Regions from separate parts of the Christiangramia fulva genome, predicted to be linked through region 1. Evidence: riboswitches for the same ligand, from Rfam matches in the RefSeq annotation. Region 1 holds a riboswitch; the other holds the start of a gene.
The links. A riboswitch is a leader RNA that binds a small molecule or an ion and turns the genes downstream of it on or off. The one in region 1 is predicted to bind S-adenosylmethionine.
Positions count from the first base shown of each region.

Region 2: linked by a shared signal. The riboswitch ahead of C7S20_RS07155 (hypothetical protein) and the one ahead of C7S20_RS05510 (hypothetical protein) in region 1 are both predicted to bind S-adenosylmethionine.

Region 1 covers NZ_CP028136.1:1,192,909-1,197,122, reverse strand. The annotation lists gene C7S20_RS05525 (hypothetical protein) at 1-338, opposite strand, end outside; gene C7S20_RS05520 (hypothetical protein) at 471-926, opposite strand; gene C7S20_RS05515 (hypothetical protein) at 959-1,351, opposite strand; SAM-I-IV-variant riboswitch at 1,461-1,558, shown strand; gene C7S20_RS05510 (hypothetical protein) at 1,615-1,875, shown strand; gene C7S20_RS05505 (hypothetical protein) at 1,954-3,384, shown strand; gene C7S20_RS05500 (DUF3293 domain-containing protein) at 3,444-3,845, shown strand; gene C7S20_RS05495 (hypothetical protein) at 3,960-4,214, shown strand, end outside.
Region 2 covers NZ_CP028136.1:1,548,540-1,552,753, reverse strand. The annotation lists gene C7S20_RS07170 (efflux RND transporter permease subunit) at 1-361, opposite strand, end outside; gene C7S20_RS07165 (hypothetical protein) at 540-959, opposite strand; gene C7S20_RS07160 (Arm DNA-binding domain-containing protein) at 1,141-1,290, opposite strand; SAM-I-IV-variant riboswitch at 1,331-1,428, shown strand; gene C7S20_RS07155 (hypothetical protein) at 1,470-1,958, shown strand; tRNA gene C7S20_RS07150 (tRNA-Asp) at 2,144-2,217, opposite strand; gene C7S20_RS07145 (DUF58 domain-containing protein) at 2,304-3,233, opposite strand; gene trxA (thioredoxin) at 3,320-3,688, opposite strand; gene dnaE (DNA polymerase III subunit alpha) at 3,912-4,214, opposite strand, start outside.

The sequences.
Region 1 (4,214 bases):
GGCTTTAATTTGTTCGTGTCCAATTCAAACCCTTCATCTTCTTTAAAATTATATAATTTATAAACATAAATCTCTTCATCTTCAAAAGTTTCGAATTCGAAATCATCTGCACTATATATGACCAACGTAAAAGCTGATGCAGGTGGCGAGATGCTAGAGGTCCATAGTCCAAAAACATATTGCAAATGCTCCTGCAATTCGGGATAATATTTTAAGTATATGTGAGGGACCAATGTACCAAAATCGGGTTCAAAATCGATTTCCAGTTTACCCAATACATCTTTCCTGCATAAAAAGTTAATAAGATCTTCCGCATTTTCAAACTTTATTGTAGCCATATATGTCGAAAATTTTACTTTAGTTTCCAAAAAAAGAAGTGTAGCAGAATATGATATTACTTAGCTTTTAAAAATCTTCCGAAGTTCCTTTATATCTTCAAGTAATTGCGGGTATTCTTCTTCCAACACATACTATCCTGTACTAAAGCCATACTTTTCCCTCAAAATTTCTACTTCTGAACCCTCTGTAAATATTCTCCTCTTATACTCCCCATTTTCGAAGTAAGTAGATTCTTCTATTTCTCTATCTCTTAAATCAAGCCCTGAGAAAACAGGTGTATCTAGTCCCCGGAACCATCCCGAAGCTATTATCTCTTCATGTTTTTCCTTATAGATTTTATGAAATTCGGCTCCGAAATAATCTTCAAATGATTCGGGATCCTGATAAAATATATATTCACAAAAAAAGAGATTTACCAGATTCTCTGCATATTCATCACTGTCCACCAACTCCTGCCAGTCTTTAAAACTTTCGAATTGCGGATGAGAATTGTTCATATCTTCAGGATAGGCGGATCCTATGTAGACATACCTTTGGAATTCCTCTGAGGGATCTTCCCTGTACAATATCTTCTCTGTTTCTTCCATTTACGTTCTAATTAAATGGCAAATTTCCTTTTTCAAAAATTAATTCCCGGATCCAGGTTTTCTGAATTCTCTTCTAACATATAGGTTTTATCGTCAAAAACAATAACCACCCGATTCTGATCCAGAGATTTCATCAAAATTTCTACAAGCTTTAAAATCCCTTCTCGTAGTACAGATTCTTTTTTGGGAAATTTTGGATACTGAATAAAGCTTATTTCAATAGAAGGCTCGTCCTGTCCTGAAAACACAATATCGCAATGAGAAATTTTTGTGCTCAACTGAATGTCTAATTCCTTATGAACCTGTGCCTGGGCAGCCACCAATTTCAACTTGAATTCCCTTAAAGGGATCAATTCCTCGCGGTATCCTCTTTTCAACCCAAAAGTGGCTACTGCTCTAAAGGTTTTAGATTTTATAATATTCATGGAAAATAAAGGCTAAGTGATTCTAATATTTAGCTGAATAAGTTATTAATAATTAAGAAGCAATAAAACCGCCTGATTTTTGCCAGAAAAAATAACTTTTTATATATTTGAGAATCATTACGAATCTCTTAATAGAGATAGCAACCAGCGATAACAAGCAACGGTGCTTTAACAATGAGCCTTATCAAAGGAAATAAAATGTTACTTCCAGTATTTTTGTAAGCTCCTGCGTAATGATGTTTTATTAACATCAATACTATCTTATGCTTAAACCTGATCATTTCTGCAAATTTCTTAACAGCCTTGTTAAAGAATACCATTTTGTAATTATATCCACACATCCAGCTTCTAAAGAAAGAAAAGAAGCAGGAAAAATTTATGAATTAATCCCGAAATATGTTCAAGACTATTCTAATGAAGCTTTAAACTTAAATAAACTGGCACCTCAAACACTACATTTTCTCAAGCTAAGAGGATTAAAGGTTCCAACCAAAAGAGTTTGGAAGAACTCATTGGAAAAATAAAAGGAGGTGAATAGGACGACCTAAAGTTTGGGATGATAGGCGGCTTTAAAAAAGGAAAGTTAAAACAAATTATTTCTCATGAGATATCTAAAATTTAAAATGTTGGCAGGGGGATATCCTAATTTTCGATTTCCATCTGGTCTAATAGAAGAAGTTGATTTGCAGGACTTTTGTAATAAAGAAGAAGAAAGATTGGCTTTGTCTGTGGAAACACAATTTGAAACATACCCATCTAATATTCCAATGGAAAGTCTGGAAGGGCATGAAATAGCAGTCTTAAGTAAATCTCAACTTTCAGGATGCCAATTTGTATTAAGGTTTATCAGAATAACTAATGGTAAAAGAGTTAAGACTTTCGAAATCAAAAGTGATGAGCATTTTTTGAAACAAGGGAACCCGAAAGTTTACAATATAACTGAAAATGAAGACATTAAACCTCAGGATAAAATCCCTAAATTCTATCTGTATGAAATTTGGAACTACCTGGAACAATTAGATATCCTATACAGAGGAGAATCCTTGGCAAAAGTGTACCATGAAGTAACCTCGCATGCTTATAGTTCCTTCTTAATAGAATGTTATAAAGAAAGGAGCCTTGACTGGATAAGCTTTTTAGGCATATCTCAATCAGAAAAAATTCTGGAGCTTTACCGTCTTTTAGATATAAGCAGAAGAAGCTTAGGTCTTGAGTTAGATAGACTGCCGATTTCCCTGGAAAGAGAGCTTAAAATGTTCCGGGATATCCGTAATCCTTTAAAAAAAAGAATAAAAAGAAATTATGAAAACCCTGAAGATGAAGATATACGCTTACTTTCAGATATAGGCTTATGTATCTATTATAATAATCACATCAATATTAACTCGCTTGAATCGGAAATAATACAGCGAGAAGTTCTGGAAGAATTTAAAAATCGAGGATATTATATTAGGAATGAGCACCTTTTAATGAATCATGCCAATCCAATTGAAATAAATTGGATTCCTGGAATTCCAAGTGTGAATACAATCAGGAAAGTTGTTTACAGAACAGCAAAAGATATTGCCCCTTTTGAAACTGGACTTGTCAATTCTCAATTGCAGTACGAGGGTTATTACGGAATATTTGAAAGCCTTACTGATATTGAACTTGTGAGCAAACTTAATAAGCAGGTTGGAATAAAATATTGGGGAATGGGTAGGGCATCAATCATCCGGGCTCTTAGGAAACAACTTGAAAAGCGTGGCATTGATACCTCATCAATCTCTGGAGAAAAAACTTTTTCCCTAAAATATTGTGTAGTACTTGACAATAAAAAACTGGTTCGTCTGGGAGAGATTCCGGAGAACCGATTGATGTTAATTCTAAAGGCATACCTGCGAAAGTGCTATCCCGATTGTAAGTTAGGAGAGCTGAGGATTATCAACTATGATCTGGATAAATTACAGTTTACTGTATCAGTGCATAACACGCTCTATGAGATTCCGATAAATGATCTTTTGAAAAAGAAGAGAGAAATGAAAGCTCTATAAAGACAAGATCAGCATTAGATTATAAGCAATTGAACGTTGTAAATAATAACAAAAAGACTATGAAACAAGAATTAATAAATGCCTATTACCATACATCTTATAATATCTTCGAACCTCCTATAAGTATAAAGATAGGTCAACAAAATCCTCAATTAGATATTTTATTAAAAAACCATCATCAATCTTGTTGGGCCTATGTTACAGCTTACAATCCTTTTTCAGAATTACTGCCCGATGAAGAAAATGAAGAACGCCATTGCCTTTTAAAAGATAAATTGAATGAATATCCTTTTTTGGAAGGTGAAGGTGTGGGATTAGACCCCTCCTGGAATCCCGAAAAAAGTCTCCTGATCCTGGGGATTTCTGAAACAGATGCGGTAAAGTTGGGGGAATATTTTCAGCAAAATGCAATTGTGGTGGGCAGAAGAAAGGGTCAGGCCCGATTGGTACTATTGAAATAGAAGAGGATGATTCGTAATTATATTTAATTCTAGTTTCCTCTGTAAAAATTACAGAAAAGACGGTTACCATTCAAGGTAAGATCTATTAATAATAAATAAAAGAAAATTAAGACTATGGCTATTATCAAATTTGAGAATTCAAAAGACCTTATCAATTACTTGTGCAAAGAGGATGTCCTGGGGATATTAAAAGTTTCATTTACTTCCGAATGGAGCTCTGAACTTACGCCATCATTTAATTTTTATTATTCAGATTTAGATGAACATTTATCTAATATCTTTTCTCAATGGCTACAAGAAACAAGAAGTGCTCCCTCGGAAATACATTTAGTATTTACTAATGCAGAGGATTTTTCAATTGAGGCGGTA
Region 2 (4,214 bases), 360 kb from region 1:
TACCGGGCGGTTGGTAATACATATCAGACATCGCATACGAAGAAGTATTCGCCATTGCTTCTGCGGCAGAAATATCTTCATCATAAAAATTAGTAACGATACTTGTGCCCATGATGCTCTTAGACTCCTGTTTTGCAATACCGGGAGATTGTCCCGTCCACCGTTCCATACGGCTGGTGATATCCTTTTCTACTACCTCAGCCGGCATTCCCGGGTACAGGGTTAATATCTGCATTGCAGATTTTTTAAATTGCGGCAATATATCTACTGCCATACGCGGAATTAAAACCCCTGCCAAAACCACTACAGCAATAGAAAATACTATAATGAGGTAAGGGTTTCTGAATGATTTTTTAATCATTTAGAAAATATGTTTATATAAGTAAGACTTTGAAAAGCAGGAAGAAAATGCTTTTCGTTAGCGGGAAGGTTTAATTATAAAGCAGGCTGATATAGGATTGTAATAATCCCAATTATCCACAAAAAGAATGGATGTAAAATGAAATTTAAATAAGCAGCCTTATTTAATTAATAGGTGATTAAACCTTCTGAGAAGAGAAAGAATTTGGTGGCCCCCGTAACGGATTTACAACACCAGGAGGCGCAAGATTATGCCCAATAATTTCAGGATGGTTTACCGTCCTGTTAAATTCTGGAACGTAAACTAATATGTTTAAGATAATGGCACCCAGAAAGAGCGTTTCTGGCGAAATGGTTATTTTCTGACTCCCGGGATTTTCAAAAGAATCTTTAATTATCTTATGGTGTTCACATTTCATGGGAGGCCAGAAGTAGATCTTATGCCCCGTATAGTTCCTGCGCAACTCGCAGGTACTTAAGCCCTCAGCATGTTTATGATGTTCTGGGTGGAATAAATGAGTAGAGCACACACCCTGCCATGGAAATATCATCAGGAGCATTAAGCCTAAAAAAAATATGGCATATGATTTTCTGCTCATATGGCTAAGCTAATTAATAATAGTCGGTTATGAAAATTAATTAAGTAAATGAATTGATAGACATCATCAACATCAAAAATTTCTGCTGAATTTCAAGCATTAAAAAAGCCTGACCAAGTTCTTGCTTAATCAGGCTTAATTGTTTGTTTACATATTCTGAATTTTCCGCTCTATCCAGTACTTACTGTTTCTCTTTACTCCAGTAATCAGGATTAATGAATAATCCAGTCGAAAATTCTTTTCTAGTTTTATCCACTGTAATTCTACAGCTAATTGATGTAATACCTTTTTTATTTGCTTTATTCTTATGTACTAAAAATATTGTTTTCATATCTATTTAATTTGTGGTTAGTTTAAATTTTTATAAGTTTGAGCATCATTTAGAATCTCTTGGATGAGATAGCAACCAGCGATAACAAGCAACGGTGCTAAAGCAATGAGCCTTCTTTAAGGAAAAAAATGTTAACCTGCTCTTATACGCTTTTCTGAATGGTATAAAAACATACCATTATGACAGTACACCATAAATACTTAAGCTTTGAGGACCGTGAGGTTATGAAAATTAGCTTCTCCACTCTAATCATTAGAGTTGAGAGCCTTAATGAAAAATATGGTTCCCTATCAAGATTTGCAGAAGCCTGCCGATTATGGGGAGTTACTAACGGAAAGATTTACTTCCTTAGCGAAATGATGATGCCTCCACCCTCTATAAATAAAATCATAGATGAAATTTTACTTCCCATAGGTATGGAGCATAAAGTAGATTTTGCTTTTGCTTTTGAGTATATGCTTGGTGACTGTGAAATAAGTAGACAGCAAGTTGGGAAACCAATCCCAGGAATTAAAGATATCACCTGGCTCGGTAGTGAGGTAATTATCAAGGTAATTTTGTATGGTACCAAACAGATTAAGTCGGATTTTAAGTGTCCCCCTTTAATAGATTTACTCCCCCGATTTAGCACCTTTCTTTTCCCTAAAAAAGTTGACAACTTGACGTAGGTGAGAGATTGAATTGAACCAGACCAAAAACAAAAAAGCCTCTTACCGAATAAACGGAAAAAAGCTTCTCATTGGTTAGCACCTCTCAGCGCTAACTACACATCCCAGTCTCCTGGGACAAACAACACAACTACTCTTTAGTGCCAAAAAAAGCCCCTGTTTTGTAGGAGCTTATTTGTACTTTGCGGTCTGGACGAGACTCGAACTCGCGACCCCCTGCGTGACAGGCAGGTATTCTAACCAACTGAACTACCAGACCGTTGCTTTAATGCGAGGGCAAATATACTATCCTTTTTAATTTCACCAAACCTTTTTTTGAGATTTTTAGAAATTAAAAAAACTATCTTAACCAAACTTTTGTTTCTCAATTAAATAGGTGGTTAGTATGCTGTCAAAATCTTTATTAACGTCTGCAGGCATATACTTGATCCTGTATTTTGCACATTGCATTTTAAGGTCGGCAAGATACTTTTCCACCTCCTTTTTATAATTCTCACGTATATTATCAGAATACAGATCTACCTCCAATCCTGTTTCCACATCGGTGAATCGTCGTGGTGTATTCTCGAAATCAAAATCCAGCTCCCTTTTTTCATCCATCACGTGGAATAAGATCACCTCATGCCGATTGTATTTTAAATGTCGCAAGGCTTCAAATAGCTTTTCTTCCCCCGCATCGGCCTGGAACATATCGGTGAACAAAAAAATCAGCGACCTTCGCTTTAGTTTTTCAGCAATCTGGTGGAGATAAGTATAGGTATCGGTATTACGGTTTTTATGCGGATTCGATAAAATCTCGTTCATCTTGTCCAGCAGCATATGGTGATGACGCTCACTGGATTTTTCGGGGGCATAATATTCAAATTCATCGCTGTAAATACTTAGTCCAACGGCATCCCGCTGCCTCTTCAGTATTTGCATCAAACAAGCCGAAGCCAGTACCGAAAACCCTATTTTATTCAAAGAAGACAAACTCTGCTCCTTCAGTTTTGGATAATGCATCGAAGCCGAATTATCCAGGATCAAATGACAGCGTAAATTCGTTTCCTCTTCATACCGTCGCGTATAGAGCTTATCGGTCTTTGCATACAATTTCCAGTCTATATGCCGCGTGCTCTCTCCCGAATTATAGATCTTATGCTCGGCAAATTCTGCGGAAAAGCCGTGAAACGGACTCTTATGCATGCCCGAAATATAACCTTCCACCACCTGTTTTGCGAGCAGGTCAAGATGGAGAAAACCTCCGGTTTCGTGAATTTCTTTGCTTAGATCCATAGGAAAGCTGAAAATAGCGATACTATCCCAATAAAAAAAGCTCCCGGGTATGGGAGCTTTAAATATTTTATTTCAATTACTGAATACTACAGCAGTTGATCAAGTGCCTCAGCGTAAGTTTGCTTTGGAGCAACACCTACCTGGCGTCCTACAACTTCTCCGTTTTGGAAAACAAGAACGGTAGGAATATTTCTTACACCGTATTTAGCAGCAAATTCCTGGTTAGCATCAACATCAAGCTTACCAACAACCGCTTTGCCATCGTATTCAGAGCTGATTTCCTCGATGATCGGTCCAACCATTCTACAGGGTCCGCACCATGCAGCCCAAAAATCAACCATTACAGGCTTATCGCTTTTAAGCACTTTTTCTTCAAAATTCGCGTCAGTTATTTCTACAGCCATAATTATATCTGTTTTTTCTGATTTTACATTTGTTTCGTAAAAATAGTCAATAATATTCTGAAACCTTACAACCCCAATATTTTATTTAGCTATTCGCTCATTGTTGAGCTTTATGCCGGGGGCCTCCCGCCAAGGCGGGAGCCGGGCTTTCAGCTTTACACGCCTGCCTGACGGCAGCCGGGGTAGTTCGCCTCAATCCCTGCCCCATGCTTCGACTCTGCTCAGCATGACTTCATGTTTGGAGTCACATTGAACGGAGTCGAAATGTGACTAATTAATTCAGTTTATACATAAACTGTTCCTTTTCCAGCATTTCCAAAAGCTCCTGTGATATTTTTACTTTGTGCTTCCTGCTGGGCATATGCAGTTTCACCTGCTCTTTCATTTCATAGACCACAAAATTAAGTCGGTGATCCCCTTTATGGCTCTGGAATGTATCTTTTAGCCACTCTATTTTTTCAGATTTGAGATCATCGATATTCAGCTGAATCGTTAATTTCTTTGCGTATTTATCCATCACGTCATGCAGCAGGTTCATATCGGTAAACTGGATTCTCGGTTCACCTTTTTTACCGGT